3 regions of the Parafrankia sp. BMG5.11 genome follow, and region 1 is predicted to be linked to each of the others. Evidence: riboswitches for the same ligand, from Rfam matches in the RefSeq annotation. Region 1 holds a riboswitch; each other region holds the start of a gene.
What was found. Region 1 has a riboswitch for cyclic di-AMP ahead of E0504_RS13535 (C40 family peptidase). Riboswitches for the same ligand answer to the same signal wherever they lie in the genome.
Positions count from the first base shown of each region.

Region 1 (4,481 bases):
GGCCCCCCCGTCTACGCGGCGGTGGGCGTCGTGGGACAGTTCGAAGCGGAGCCCGGCCCCACCTGCGACAACGTCACCCAGCACGGGCGGGTTGCCGAGACGGACTGGGACAAAAAGGTCAGCAGCACGTTGTGGGACTTCTCCCGCGACCTTCGCCGGAAGGTCTGACCCAGCTTGGTTCGGTGCGCTGACCAGACAGTTCGCGCTAGTAGCAAAGAACTAGTCATTTAACAGATTGGCCGGCCGCCGGCCCCGCCGGGGACGGCTTGCTGGCCATTTCGGGGCTTGCGCCTGCCGCGGCCGTGTGGGCCGAGGGTCCGGCGCGGAGGTGCGCGTTCGCCGCGCGGAGGGGTCCTTCGAGTTTTCCCGGAGCCCCGGCCGTCCCACCCCGCGCGGGGTGGGACGGCCGGGGCTCGAGCGGTCCGTCGACGTCGCCGGGAGGGGGGTAACGGCCCCGACGGACCAGTGGGCGGCCGGAAGGCTTGAGGGGGTCCGCTGGCCGCCGGCCCGATGGGGGGGGGATCGGACAGACGGCCAGCGGAGTCCAGGGCCTTCCGGCCGGACGGACGTCAGATGGGGGGGGATCTGACGTCCGTCCCACCGGAAGGATCTCGGATCGGTGGGGTGCGGTTGACTTTCGCGTGGGCTGGTGCTGGTGCTGGGTTGGTTCGAATGGGGGTGTTGCTGCCTGATAGTGGCAGTCTGGCCGGCTAAAGCTACATCTACGCTACTTATGACGAAGTAGAATGATGCCGCAACGGCCTACCGTTCATGGCTGCCGGCCAGCTCATCGATGGCGCCACGTGGCGGAAGCATCGCGGAAGGTGTCGAAATCTGCCCGCGGCAGAGCTACTCCGGACATTCCGCAGCACAGACGTTCTGAGCAGACGTGACACCGGCGGTCCGGTACAGGGGACCTGGTGAACTCCGGAAGACCCGCCGGGCCGAGGTTGATCCCGACAACCCCGACCCGGCGGCGGAGCCGCGCGCGACCGGAGGGGGAGATCGCGCTGCGGCTCGTTCCGGGGGACGGGGCGTCTGCGTTCGGGCAGCCCCGTCCGAGCGGTGCGTGGGCTTGTGGAACGATCGACGTCGAGAACAGCCAGTCTCCTGGCTGGGCCGTGGGCCCGCCGTTCTCAGGTGACGCGGCCGACCAAGTACGAGGTCGTGTAGATCGTCTGAAGCTTGACGACATCACCAGTGCGGGGCGCGACCCACATCTTGCCGTCGCCGGCGTAGATGCCCATGTGGTAGATGTTGCCGGGGCTCCCGAAGAAGATCAGGTCGCCGGGCGCCTTGTTGTACTGGGAGATATGGGTGGTGGCCGCGTACTGCTGGTCGGTGGTACGCGGCAGGCTCTTGCCGAGCTGCCGGTACACGTACTGCACGAGCCCGGAGCAGTCGAAGGAGTTGGGGCCCTCGGCGCCGTAGACGTACGGCTTGCCGGCCTGCAGCGAGGCCAGGTAGACGGCCTTCTCGCCGAGGGTGTTGGTCGGCAGGTTGACGCTGACCACCGGGGTGTTGACGTTCACGCCCGTGCGGTCCGCGCTGCGGGAGGCCTGTGCGGGCGGCGGAGCCGGGCGGACGCGCAGCGTGGCGTCGTTCTCCGAGTGCGCCGACTGGAGGGCGTCGGTGCCGTCGAAGATCGCCGTGACGTTCGTGGTGGTGAGCACCTTCGCGGTGTACGACGCGAAGCCGCGGTCGTCCGTCGTCAGGTGCAGGAAGGTCGCCCACCCGGTCGGCAGCTTGACCTGGACCTTGATGAGCTGGTCCGGGATCGGGGCCTGGGTCTCCTCGTTGTAGAGCGAGAAGCCGATGTTGACGGGCTCGTCCGCGTTGACCGTGACCTCGGGGTTCGTCACGCGCAGGCCGACGTCGATCTTCGACGAGAGAGTCGGCGCGGAGATGTCCGTGGTGGCGTCGAGAACGGTGCCCGAACCGCCGCCGGTAGCGGTGGCGGCCTGGATGGCTCCGTCGACCGCCAGCCGGGACCCGATCTGGGTCGCGAGCGTCATCGGGGCGGTGTTCGTGCCGTCGTCCAGCGCGACGTCCGAGTTGACATCCTGGGCGCACCCGGCGAGCGCCACCCCGGAGACCGCGACGGTTCCGGTGGTGATGGCCGCGACGGTACGGGCCCTGGCTCTGGCTCGGCTGGACGCCGTGGGGGCGGACGGCGCACGGTGGCGGCCGCGCCCTTCCTGCCGGCGTCTCTCAGCATCAAGCTGCACACTTTGCGCAGACAACGTTGCGTTCCTTCCCGTACGCCTGCGAGGTGAGCTGTCGGGTTCGGGCTGGGCTGCCCGGTCCATAGCGCGACCTTCACGCGATGGACTTCACCCCTAGGCCAGCGCCGTGTCGTGGCGCCAGCCGGTGGAGGTGGGTCCCCCGCTCCTGCCCGTGGTGACGACTCGGAGGGGACACCAGGACCGCGGGCAGGATTCGGCGTTCGGTCCGGTGTTGTCGTGACGTCGGAAGCGAGACTAGTCCACACGGATGGTGTGGGTAAACACTAGTCCTCCTCAACTACGTCGAGTGTGCAAAGAAGTGCCCCTTGCTGCGCCGCATCTGCCCAGGTCAGGAGGGGTGCTGAGCCTTCGGTCACGTTTTCGGACGCCCACACGAGGATCACGTCCCAACACGTTAGGTGACCAGAACTTCCTGGCTTGCGCGGGGGTTTCCCGTACCGGCCGACCGGGCTGGGACTACCCGCGGAGCCCCTCACGGGCCCGGTTCGCTCCGTCCCCGGCCCGTCTCTTCCCGCCTCGATCCGGCGGCCGCGGACGACCGCGCGGCCCGATCCCCAGGACCCCTTCGCGGTGCTCCTGGGACGTGAACGGATCGACGCGCCGCCCGCGGGCAGGCACCCCCCGGAAGCTCCACCGGGCCTCGCTGCCACCGCGCACCGACCTGGCACCGGGCCCCGAGTCCCGCGGGCCTGGCCGGCCAGGCCCGCGGAAGTTCGTCAACTACCGGATCGGGCCAGTCGTCGTGAGCGTCCCGCTCGCCCTTTGGTATCCCGCTCGCCCTTTGGGGGCCGAACCCGGTCTGATCGCGCCCCGAAAGGGCGAGGCGGACACCAAACGGCGAGGTGGACGGCCCATGGGCGGACACGCGAGCCACCCGCCACCAGGCCGGGCCAGGGGCCAGGGGTCAGGGGCTGATCAGGGGCTGAGAGGAGGACCAGGGGCTGAGAGGAGGAGGAGGAGGAGGAGCGTTCGACGCCCGGCGGGGACCGCCGCTCAGCGAGCCCGGCCGTTGCGCCGGGTCAGGAAGCCGGAGCTGTTGAGGACCTGGAGCTCGATCTCGAGCTGCTTCACCTCGGGCGGCAGCGAGCGGTGGCTGCCGTGCAGGGCCTCGACGGCCGCGCGGGCGTGCTCGGCCAGGTCGTCCAGGGCCTGCTGGCGCTGGCGCATCCGCGCCCGTTCCTCCTGGATGGTCCGGACCGTGTCCTCCTGCCACTGCCGTGTCCGGATGAGGTGCTCACCGGCGTCCGCGGCCTGGCGCTCGGCATCCTCGAGCCGGCTCAGCAGGGCGTCCAGGGCCTCGAGCCGGCTCGCCAGCTCGGCCATCAGGTCCTCGCGGTCGGGCAGTACGGAGATCTCGTGGTGCTGCGGGCGTGGGTGTGTCATGCCCGGCTCCGGCGGCTGGCAGCGGCACCGGGCCGGCCCATGGGCGTCGCGGCGCGGTCCGGCAATGCGTGGGATGTGCGCCACCACGCCACTCGCGACCGTCGCCGAAGTTCCGACACGGTTGGTTACGTTAGTCGACGCATCGGGTTTCCGGCATGCGGTCGGCCGGATCCGGCCGTCGGCCAACAGACGGCGACGGAGACGGGTGTCGCGTATCGGGTGTCGACCAACGGATACCCCTGTCTGCGCGGGATCAACCCGACTTGCCGCGCGGGCAGACGACGCTCGGACTCGATACCCACAACACCCCGTACCACCACGGGATGCGGCCAGAGGCGTCGGAAGCGGATTCGGCCGCTCCCGGCCGCGGGTCTCGCTGACGATGATGGTTACTGTGAGTAATATCTCTGGCTTCGGTGTCGGCTAGGTCGCGGGCTCCGGCACCCCGGCCGGGCGCGGCATACGCGGTATACGGAGCGCGGTTTCCGTTGATCGGATGGAACGGGCTGTCGGGCACTGCGGCCACCATCGGTGAGATCGTCGGACAATCGAATCGGGCGGCGCGAATCTGGCGCCTTCCCGATCTCCAGCCGGAACGGCTACGCGCAGCGCTGATCGGATCGATGCCTATCCGATCGGCTGATGGCCGCTTGGCGGGTCCTCCCTGCTGGGCTGATTCGGCGTGGTCTCCCACCCGTTCCTGGTGAGCCGTACCGCCGCGCCGGGAGACCGATCCGACGACCTGCGTCGGACGGCCAGAGACCAGAGCTGTGCGGCGTCGCAATGACCGGTCGCCGGCGCGGTTCCGCGGTCGTGAGCGGGTCGACGCGAAGTCAGGAAGCGGCCGCGGAG
Region 1 is NZ_SJXI01000017.1:70,619-75,099, forward strand. Features, by position in the region: gene E0504_RS13530 (PHB depolymerase family esterase) at 1-168, shown strand, start outside; gene E0504_RS13535 (C40 family peptidase) at 1,137-2,243, opposite strand; cyclic di-AMP (ydaO/yuaA leader) riboswitch at 2,249-2,455, opposite strand; gene E0504_RS13540 (hypothetical protein) at 3,240-3,629, opposite strand.

Region 2 (4,481 bases), on a different contig from region 1:
GCGATGATCTCCGTGGTCTCCGTGGCGGTACTGGCCGCAACGCTCCTGTTCATACCGCTGCACGCGATCGGGGACACGCTGGTTCTGCTTGTCCAGTGGTGCGGTTGGACCAACCACAACCTGACGATCTCCATCCACTGGACGACTCCACGAGTTGCCGGCGTCGTCCTGAGCACCGCTGCGGCGCTCCGCCTCCTTCATGTCGCCGTCGCCGTCACCATCACCGGCCGTCGATCGCGCGTCCGTCATCGGCATGACGTCCGATTGCTCGGGCGCTTTCATCCCACACTTCGGATCTACATACTGGATCATGCTGATCGCAGTGCGTTCTGCCTACCGGGCCGGAGCGGGGGCGTCGTCGTCACCGAAGGCGCGCTGCAAGCGTTGCATCCCACCGAACTCGACGCCGTCATCGCGCATGAACGCGCCCATCTCGCAGGCAGACACCACCTCATCCTCACGACGGCAGCCGTGCTGGCCGGAGCCTTCCCAGCCGTGCCGCTCTTCGGGACAGGACAGGAGGAGCTACGCCGACTCGTCGAACTCACCGCTGACGACAGCGCGGCCCGGCGCAGCGCTCCCCACGTCGTCGCCGAAGCAGTGCTACGGCTCGCGGCTCCCCCAGCATCCGTGCTGGGCATGGCGAACACCGGCGTACGGCAACGGGTACTGCGTCTCTTGACCGCGGAGCCGCCCCTGTCCCGTCCCGCCGTCGTGGCTCGCAGCCTCATCGTCGCCGTGCTGCTCCTCCTGCCACTCGTTATGACCACGGTTCCCGCCCTCAATGAGCTCGGATATCACTGCGTCTGATCGTCTCGCTGCGACCGCCTGCAGCACCATGGCCTTCACAGCGGCGTGGGAGTCAGACCAGACCGGCTGGCCTACTAGGGGATCGGTTGCAACGACCACCGGCACCTCGCCGCCGAAAGCCGCCCGGGCCACGATGGCCAGTGGAACCGGCTCAGGTCACCCGACCGACCGAGTAGGAGTCCGCCCAGATGGTCTGGAGCTTCACCACGTCACCGGTCTTCGGCGCGACCCACATCTTCCCGCCACCGGCGTAGATCCCCATGTGGTAGATCGCGCCGGGCTGGCCGAAGAAGATGAGATCGCCTGGCTGTTCGGAGCCCTGAGCGATCCTGGTTGTCGCCGCGTACTGCTGGTCGGTGGTCCGGGGAAGTGTCTTGCCGAGCTGCTTGTAGATGTACTGCACCAGGCCGGAGCAGTCGAAGCTGTACGGCCCGGTCGCCCCGTAGACGTAGGGCTTACCGGCTTGCCGCGACGCCAGGTATACGGCTTTCTCCCCGAGCGTGTTGGCCGGGATGCTGACGTCGACCGCCGGAGTCTCGACGTTCACGGCATTGCTGGTGCCCTGCACAGATACCGGCGGCGGGGCCGGGCGTACGCGCAGCGTCGCCTCGTTCTCCGAGCGGGCGGACTGGAGGGCGTCCGTTCCATCGAAGATCACCGTGACGTTCGTGGTGATGAGGACGCGGGCCGTGTAGGAGGCGAAGCCACGCTCGTCGGTGGTCAGGTGCAGGAAGGTCGCCCAGCCGGTGGGTAGCTTGACCTGTACCTTGATGAGCTGGTCCGCCAGCGGGGCGTGGGTCTCCTCGTTGAACAGCGAGAAGCCGACATTGACAGGCTCGTCCGCGTTGACAGTCACGTCGGGGTTCGTCACGCGCAGACCCACGTCGATCTTGGACGACAGAGTCGGTGCAGAGATGTCCGTCGTGGCATCAAGGACGGTGCGCGACGCGCCCTCTCCCGCGGCACCCTGGACGGGGCCGTCGACTGCCACCCGGGACCCGATCTGGGTCGCGAGCGTCAGTGACGTGGTGTTCGTGCTGTCGTCCAACGCGCCGTCCGAGCTGGGCTCCGGCGCACATCCAGCGAGAGCCATACCGGAGACCACGACAGTGCCAGTGGTCACCGCTGCGACAGCGCGGGCCCGCGCTCTGGCCCGGCTCGACGCTGTGGGGACGGACGGAGCCCGGTGGCGACCGCGTCCCTCCTGTCGGCGTCTTTCTGCATCAAGCTGCGCACTCTGCGCAGACACCATGGTGATCCTTCCCCTACGCCTGCGAGGTGATGCGAGGTGAGCTGTCGGGTTCGGGCTGGGAGCCCGGCCGAACGCCCCGTGCGTATTCGGCTTCACCCCAAGGGCATCGAAGGAGGCGACGCCCGGAGGAACGTGGTTCCCCCGCTCCTGCCCCAGATGCAAGTCGGAGGGGTCACCGGACCAGGGGCAGGATTCGGCGTACGGTCCGATGCTGCAGCAGATGCACACACTACCAACTACAGAGCATAGTAGGTAGCAATCGGAAGATCTCAGAAGATCTTCGACGGACATCCACGCCGCTCCAGCAAGATCTAGGTTCGCCGAGCGGAGTAGACGCGCCTTTGGAGTGCCTTCGATCACCAGATCGCGGTCAGACCGCCACCCAACCAAGCCTCCCCGGGCCCGCGCAGCGAGGATCAGGACAGCAATTCGGCGCACTGCGTCCGGACACCACCCACCCTTCGCGAGGCTCGGCACCTACTACGAGACATAGTTGCCCGGGGTGAGGGGATCTCTCGGTGCTGACCTCTCCACCACCGAAAGACATTGATCATCGAGACTGGTGGCTGTCGGAAGGATTGACGGGACGTCTGTCGGGGCCGCCAAAGCCGCTGCGGCCCGCGGTGTCCGATGAACGGTCGGGTAGTCCGGGTGGATCGTCTTGCCCCGTCGCCTTGCTCGCAGGTCCGAAACGGGCCGTTAAGGCCACCATCTCCGGCAGGACGGTCTCCGGCACCGGCCTGGTGCCATGCCACGAGGGCCGCTCGCGGCCCACACCTGGTCCATGGCCTCGACTTCGAGGTCTCCCAGCCGTTCCGCTGTTCCGGTCGTCAGCTGTCTCGTCGTCAGGTCATTCGCCGCGACCGACGTTCGCGTTCGTCGTGCCGAGTGTCGCGCCTGGGACCCGAGGTGCCCTGGGACACCGGCGCGCGGCCGGTGCCCCAGGGCCCTGCTCGGCTATCCGGTACCGAGCAGGCCCTTCATGGTCTCGACCTCTGTGGTCTGCGTGGACTCGATCGTCCTGGCCAGGGCCACGGCGTCGGGGAACTGTCCGTCCCGCTGTTCGGTGCGTGCCATCGCAATCGCACCCCCGTGGTGCCGGATCATCATCTCCAGGAACATGCGGTCGAAGTTCGGACCAGACGCCGTCTGGAGAGCGGTCAGGTCGCCCTCCGACATCATTCCCATGTCGTCGGTGCCATGACCGCCGGCGCCGGGCATGGCGGTGGGTTCGCCCCACGCTGCAAGCCAGCCGGTCATCGTCTCGATCTCCGGTGCTTGCGCGGTCCCGATCTGCTGGGCCAGCGCGAGCACCGCCGGATCGGCGGCCCGGTCGGGTGCCAGCTCCGCCATCTTCACGGCCTGCTGGTGGTGCGGGATCATCATCTGGGCGAACATCACGTCCGCGTTGTTGTGGGCGCTGTCGCTGGCCTCACTGCTGCTCCCTGCTGTGGCGGACGACGGGCCCGTCGGGGTGTCGTCGCCCCCGCACGCCGCGAGCGTGGCTGTCAGGGCCAGTGCTACGGCGGCGAGTCCAAGGTGGCGTCTTCTTCGCACGAGTCGTCCTCGGTGTCGGATTGCCAACGGATCTGAGGCCGGAGTCGTCGAGCGCGCCGACAGGCGTGCGTGACGTCCGACGCAGGTCCGCTCACAGCCGCCACACGCAGTAGACAGACAGGTCGGTCACGTACCGAGGCGGCGGCGTCTGCGGTGGGTCGCCACGCGTCCCGGTGAAGGCAGAGGCACCGAAGGGGGTGGACATGGCCGCCAGGCCGTGTTGTTCGCCGCCGTGAACCGGTTCGGGGTCGTCCCGGAACACCGCCGAACAGAGCACGCCCTGGTGGCCGTGGGGTTCGGCCCCAGGCTCGTGCGAGTGGGACCAGTGCGGGTGAACGTCACGGTCGGTTCCCTGGACACAGGGCGGCGAAACGAGCGCGTGCACCTGCGCGGCCAGGCCGGCGTGCATCGCCAGCAGCCCGAGCAGGACGGCTGACACGAGCGTGAGTCGAGCCCAGAGCGCGCCGTGTCGTGCCGGTGTCTCGCAGCGCGTCACGTCACCCTCTTCCGCGTCCGCCACCCAGAGCCTACTACGCAAGATAGTTGTTGCCGCCATGACCGTTCGCCCGCGGGGGCGCGAGGTGCCACCCAAGAAGGGGCCATCAGCCCTTTTACCTAGCCATGACTCCCCGAGGCTCGCTGGCCGAGGGCCACGACAAGGCCATGCACACGGCGGCGCTCCGAAGGAAAACTACTATGCTCCGTAGTGGTAGTTCGATTCGGGAGTTCGCCGCCAAGCTTGTAGAGGGGAGCAGAGTCCGTGCCCGCACCGACCTCCGATCGCCCGAAGCGGTTCGCGCGTCTGCAACCGTCCCGCGCCAGGTACCAGGCCGGCGGGTGCGCCGCGGCCGGACGGGCTGGT
Region 2 is NZ_SJXI01000063.1:1,477-5,957, forward strand. Features, by position in the region: gene E0504_RS36175 (M56 family metallopeptidase) at 1-810, shown strand, start outside; gene E0504_RS36180 (C40 family peptidase) at 962-1,858, opposite strand; cyclic di-AMP (ydaO/yuaA leader) riboswitch at 2,093-2,220, opposite strand; gene E0504_RS36185 (DUF305 domain-containing protein) at 3,020-3,619, opposite strand; gene E0504_RS36190 (hypothetical protein) at 3,711-4,139, opposite strand.
Region 2: linked by a shared signal. The riboswitch ahead of E0504_RS36180 (C40 family peptidase) and the one ahead of E0504_RS13535 (C40 family peptidase) in region 1 are both predicted to bind cyclic di-AMP.

Region 3 (4,481 bases), on a different contig from region 1:
GGCGCCGGTGGTGCGCAGGACCCGAGTCGCGGTGGACGGTCCCTGGGTCGCTCGGTGCCTTCCGCCACGGCCATTGGAACGGGCGGGAACACGATCATGCGATCGCATCAGAGTCCTTCCCGTCGCCTACGGGGTGAGCTGTCGGGTTCGGGCTGGAAGTTGCCCGGTCGGCGCCGCTGGCCCGGAGCCCGTCCTCGCGGATCGGTGTGCTCCCGGCCGCACGTTTCGCCGGCTTAACCCCTAGGACGCCGGGGGGGCGTCCGGATGGTGGGTCCCCCGCTCCTGCCCGATGTTGTCCGTGCTCGTTCCGGCCATGGGGACGGGGGCAGGACTCGGCGTCCGTCCGCATGACCTCGCCCGGGGAGGCGAGTGGGCGGAACTGTAGCGAGATCTAGCTAGACGGCGCAAATTCGGGCGGCTAGTGGGGGATGCGAAAGGACCACATCGGAGCTACCCGAATGGGCTGATTGACGAGTGACGTAGCCGATTGTGACGAGACGCACTGATCCGGATGACGTTACCGCCAGGCCGCGGACGGCCGTCCGCCGGGGTGGGTCGGGCCGCGTGCCGTCGCGTCTGGACGGCTCCTCGAAAGTATTTTTGTCGTTCGTTTGTAGTTTTTTCCTAGATAATTACGTTTTGTATATCTAACATGACTATATGTAGGTTGATGGGGTTGTGGGCCCGGGGGCACGGGGCGCGGCGGAGGGAGGACCTGCACGGGCGACGGGATCGGGCTGGCCGTCCGCGGCGGGCGTGTCCCGGCCTGTGTGGGACACGCCCGCCCGCCGGGATCACCGGCGTGGACGGCTCCTCCTGCGGCCTGGGCCGGAGGAGATCATGCGGCGGGCTCGACCTAGCAGAGTCGGCGGCGGATCACGCGCCGCGGCGACTTGGCTGTCGGAGGGTTCGTCCGATCATCGGGTGGATCACGGATGAGAACACGGCCCCCGGCATCGGGACTTCGACGCCGGCTTGCCGCCTGAGTCCGTACCGCCTCCCGTGCCGCGCGGATCGTTGGGGCGATCCGCGCACCGGCCCCCGCCCGCACGGCGGGGTCTGCCCCGTGCGGGCGGGTCATACGGTCCTGGCGCCGGCGGGTCTTCGCCGCGGACGAACCGGGGCGACGCAGAGTGCCGAGCTCGTGCTGGTGGGGGAATCGCGGTTGCGACAGCACGTGGTCGGCCGCGGGCGGGATGTCCGGAGACACACCGGCTGGGCGGAGTTGGAACACGGATGATTCGCCGGCGCCCGGTTCGAGGGCCTGAGTCCATGGAGGGATGGCTCACCGCGACGGGCGCGGGTGGGATGCCTCGTCCGGGGGAAGGACGCCTTGCGAAGGGGGCTCGACCGGTGCGTGGGGGCCACCGCGACCGGACGGCGGCGTGGGGGCGGCCGTCAGGAGGGTGCGGTGGGTCGGTTCAGGCCAGCGGGGGAGCGGGCGCCGCGTGCGGCGGTGGCCGTCAGACGGCCCGGCTGGTGACCGAGTGCGCCGGTCGGCAGACGTCAGCCGAAGGTGGCCGCCCAGGTCTGCGGACCCAGGACGCCGTCCACCACGAGGCCGCGTGCGGCCTGGAAGTCACGCGCCGCGGCCGCGGACCGTGGTCCGTAGCTGCCGTCGACCGTGAGGGGGTAGCCGAGGGAGGTCATCTTGGCCTGCCAGGAGCGGACTTCGTCGCTGACCTGGTTGACCATCGACGCGGTGTATGTCCGCGTCAGGTTCGGGACGCCCGCGGCTGCGGGCTGGGCGACCAGCGAGGTGCGCTCGGCCGCTCTGGACGCCTGGACCCCGGCGCCTGATGACGACGCGCCGGGCAGGAGCTGCTCGGAGCCCATTCCGCTCCCGCAGACCGGCCACTGGCCGAACCCGGAACGGAGTGCGAGTTGCAGTGCCGCTGCGTCCTGCACGGCGGGCGGAGCCGTGTGTGGCAGCCCCGAGTAGCCGAGGCTGCGCCAGGTGCCTGGCGAGAACTGGTAAGCGCCATAGTAGCCGTTACCGGTGTTCGTCGTGTAGTTACCGCCGGACTCGCATTGCCGTAGACCTTCCCAGGTCGTGGCGGCGTTGGCCGGCTGGCTCAGGGCGAGTGTTCCGCCGACCGCCGCGGCGATGACGGGGACGGAGACGAGAGTGCGGGCCCGGCTGCGGGTACTGCTGCGGCGTTGTCGGCCACTGGTACGTGCGTCGGACATGCGTGAGTTTTCCTTCCCCACGCCTGCGAGGTGAGCTGTCGGGTTCGGGCAGGGAAAAAGCCCGGCCGCCAAGTCAGGAACTCCGGAAATCCTGTGCCTTCGGCAACGGAGGACAAGCTTCCTCCTCGTGCCGTCGGCGTTAGCGGCTTCACCCCAAGGTCCCCAGAATCGGCGACCGGGTATTGGTTCCCCCGCTCCTGCCATCGGGTTTCTGTTTCCAACGGATGGGGGCAGGGATTCGGCGTGCCACCCGTCGGGTGCCCGGCCTGTCTCCGGGCACGGCGAAGACCATAACCACGCCGTCAGGTCGAATGACAAGCACTGAATGCCTCGGGTGAAAAAGAGCACACCGTCCGGTGGCTGCTTGAGGTTTGATCACGGTGCTGGTATCGCGCGCGCATGCGCGCTCATTAACTTGGCGACCGCGTCGTGGAGGGTGGTTCGTACCGACAGATCACACTGGTGAAAGATCGTTACCATTGGGCGTGCTGTCGGCAATCAAGCCGAATATGCGAGAAGGCTACCCGCGGCCGGCCAGGCCGTCATCAAGCAGCTAGAAAATTCATATCGTCGTGCTGATACCAGCCCGCATGCCGTGATGTGTGAGAAACGCAACTGTAACTATGAGTTAACTTGTTGGGGTGTTTCTGTGACTGCTTGCGGGGTGGTGGCGTCCCTCGGGGTCGGGTCGGTACGTCCCATTCGTCCCTCGGATCGATCTTGGCTGAGGTGGGTCCGTGTGTGTCTCTCGCTCGTGATCGGGCGATCGCGTGGGCTGTCTGGTGCCTCTCTGCGTGCCCCGAAGTAGCCCCGTTCGGGCGGGAATCCGAGCTGTCCCGCGGGCCCACGGGCGGGGCGGCTCGCGGTTCGGCCACGGCGTGCGTCTCGGGGCGGGCCGGAAGAGGTATCACCGGGGCGCACGAACGGGTGCGCTCGGGTCACCGCGGCAGCAGCGTTCGGCGCGCGGCCGCATGTGTCGGCATGTGTCGGGTAGGACGCATCGGGGCCGCTGAGACACATAGGAGCCCACGCGAACGCTGCGTCCGGTGTGGACTCCGATGGGTCGTGCGCGTGGTCTCGGCAGGCTTTACCCGATCCGCAACCCATGAGGGGCCTGTGGTGGGCTGTGGGCTTCGGAGTGTCCTGGGTTGGTATGGGCGCCGATGTCGCGCCGACCGCCCGCACGATCTTCATGAGGCCTCGCCGGGCGGGTGACGCCTCGCGTCCACATCGAGGGTGCGCTTCCGCATGGATAGGAGCGGGTGCACACTCTGTTCCGAGTTGGCGCCGTGTGCTCCGCTGGGCACCGCGCGCCCACGATAGCTTTGTGTGCCTATTTGGGCACTATGCGTCCCGGGTGTCATTGGGTGTCCGGATGGCACTGAGCGTCCCGGATGGCACTGGGCGTCCCGGGCGGCATCGGGCGGCACCGGGTGTCGGGCGGCACCGGGCGAGGGGCCCCGTCCCGGGTAAACGGTGCGTGTCCCGACAGGTACCTCATTGTTCCCGGGGAATGTGGTCCCCCGGGCGTGCGGCGCTCAGGGGGTTCCGGTGCCGCCCTCCGCGGCCGCGGACGCTCGGCCGACCGAAGAGCAATGAGGAGACACGGCGTCGAGACATAGGGAGAGCGGAGCCATGGGGAGAACAGTGCCATGTGCGGCCGAGGGCCACAGCCCGGGACACATGGACTCCGCGGGGCATAGATGTACTCCCGGGGACAGGCGTCCCCGGGAGGGAGAGGAACGGATCAGGTGACCGTCGGGCCGTGAACCGGACGAGGCTGGTCAGACCCCGATCGACCGGCCGGCGGACCGCAGGTCGTCACAGGCCTGGGCGACCCGGGCGGCCATGGCGGTTTCGGCGGCCTTGCCGTAGGTGCGCGGGTCGTAGGCCTTCTTGACCCCGACCTCACCGTCCACCTTGAGGACACCGTCGTAGTTGCGGAGCATGTGGTCGACGATCGGCCGGGTGAACGCGTACTGGGTGTCGGTGTCCACGTTCATCTTGATGACGCCGTAGTCGAGCGTTTCGCGGATCTCGGAGAGGTCCGACCCACTGCCGCCGTGGAAGACCAGGTTGAACGGCTTCGCGTCGGCGGCCAGGCCGAGCTTCTCGGCCACGTGCTGCTGACCCTCGCGCAGGATCGAGGGTCGGAGCTTGACGTTCCCCGGCTTGTAGACGCCGTGCACGTTGCCGAACGTCGCGGCCAGCATGTAGCTGCCCTTTTCTCCGGTGCCGAGAACCTCGGCGGTGCGGAACATGTCGCCGGGGGTGGTGTAGAGCTTCTCGTC
Region 3 is NZ_SJXI01000003.1:164,006-168,486, reverse strand. Features, by position in the region: gene E0504_RS04145 (transglycosylase family protein) at 1-108, opposite strand, end outside; gene E0504_RS04140 (transglycosylase family protein) at 1,507-2,190, opposite strand; cyclic di-AMP (ydaO/yuaA leader) riboswitch at 2,197-2,444, opposite strand; gene fbaA (class II fructose-bisphosphate aldolase) at 3,975-4,481, opposite strand, start outside.
Region 3: linked by a shared signal. The riboswitch ahead of E0504_RS04140 (transglycosylase family protein) and the one ahead of E0504_RS13535 (C40 family peptidase) in region 1 are both predicted to bind cyclic di-AMP.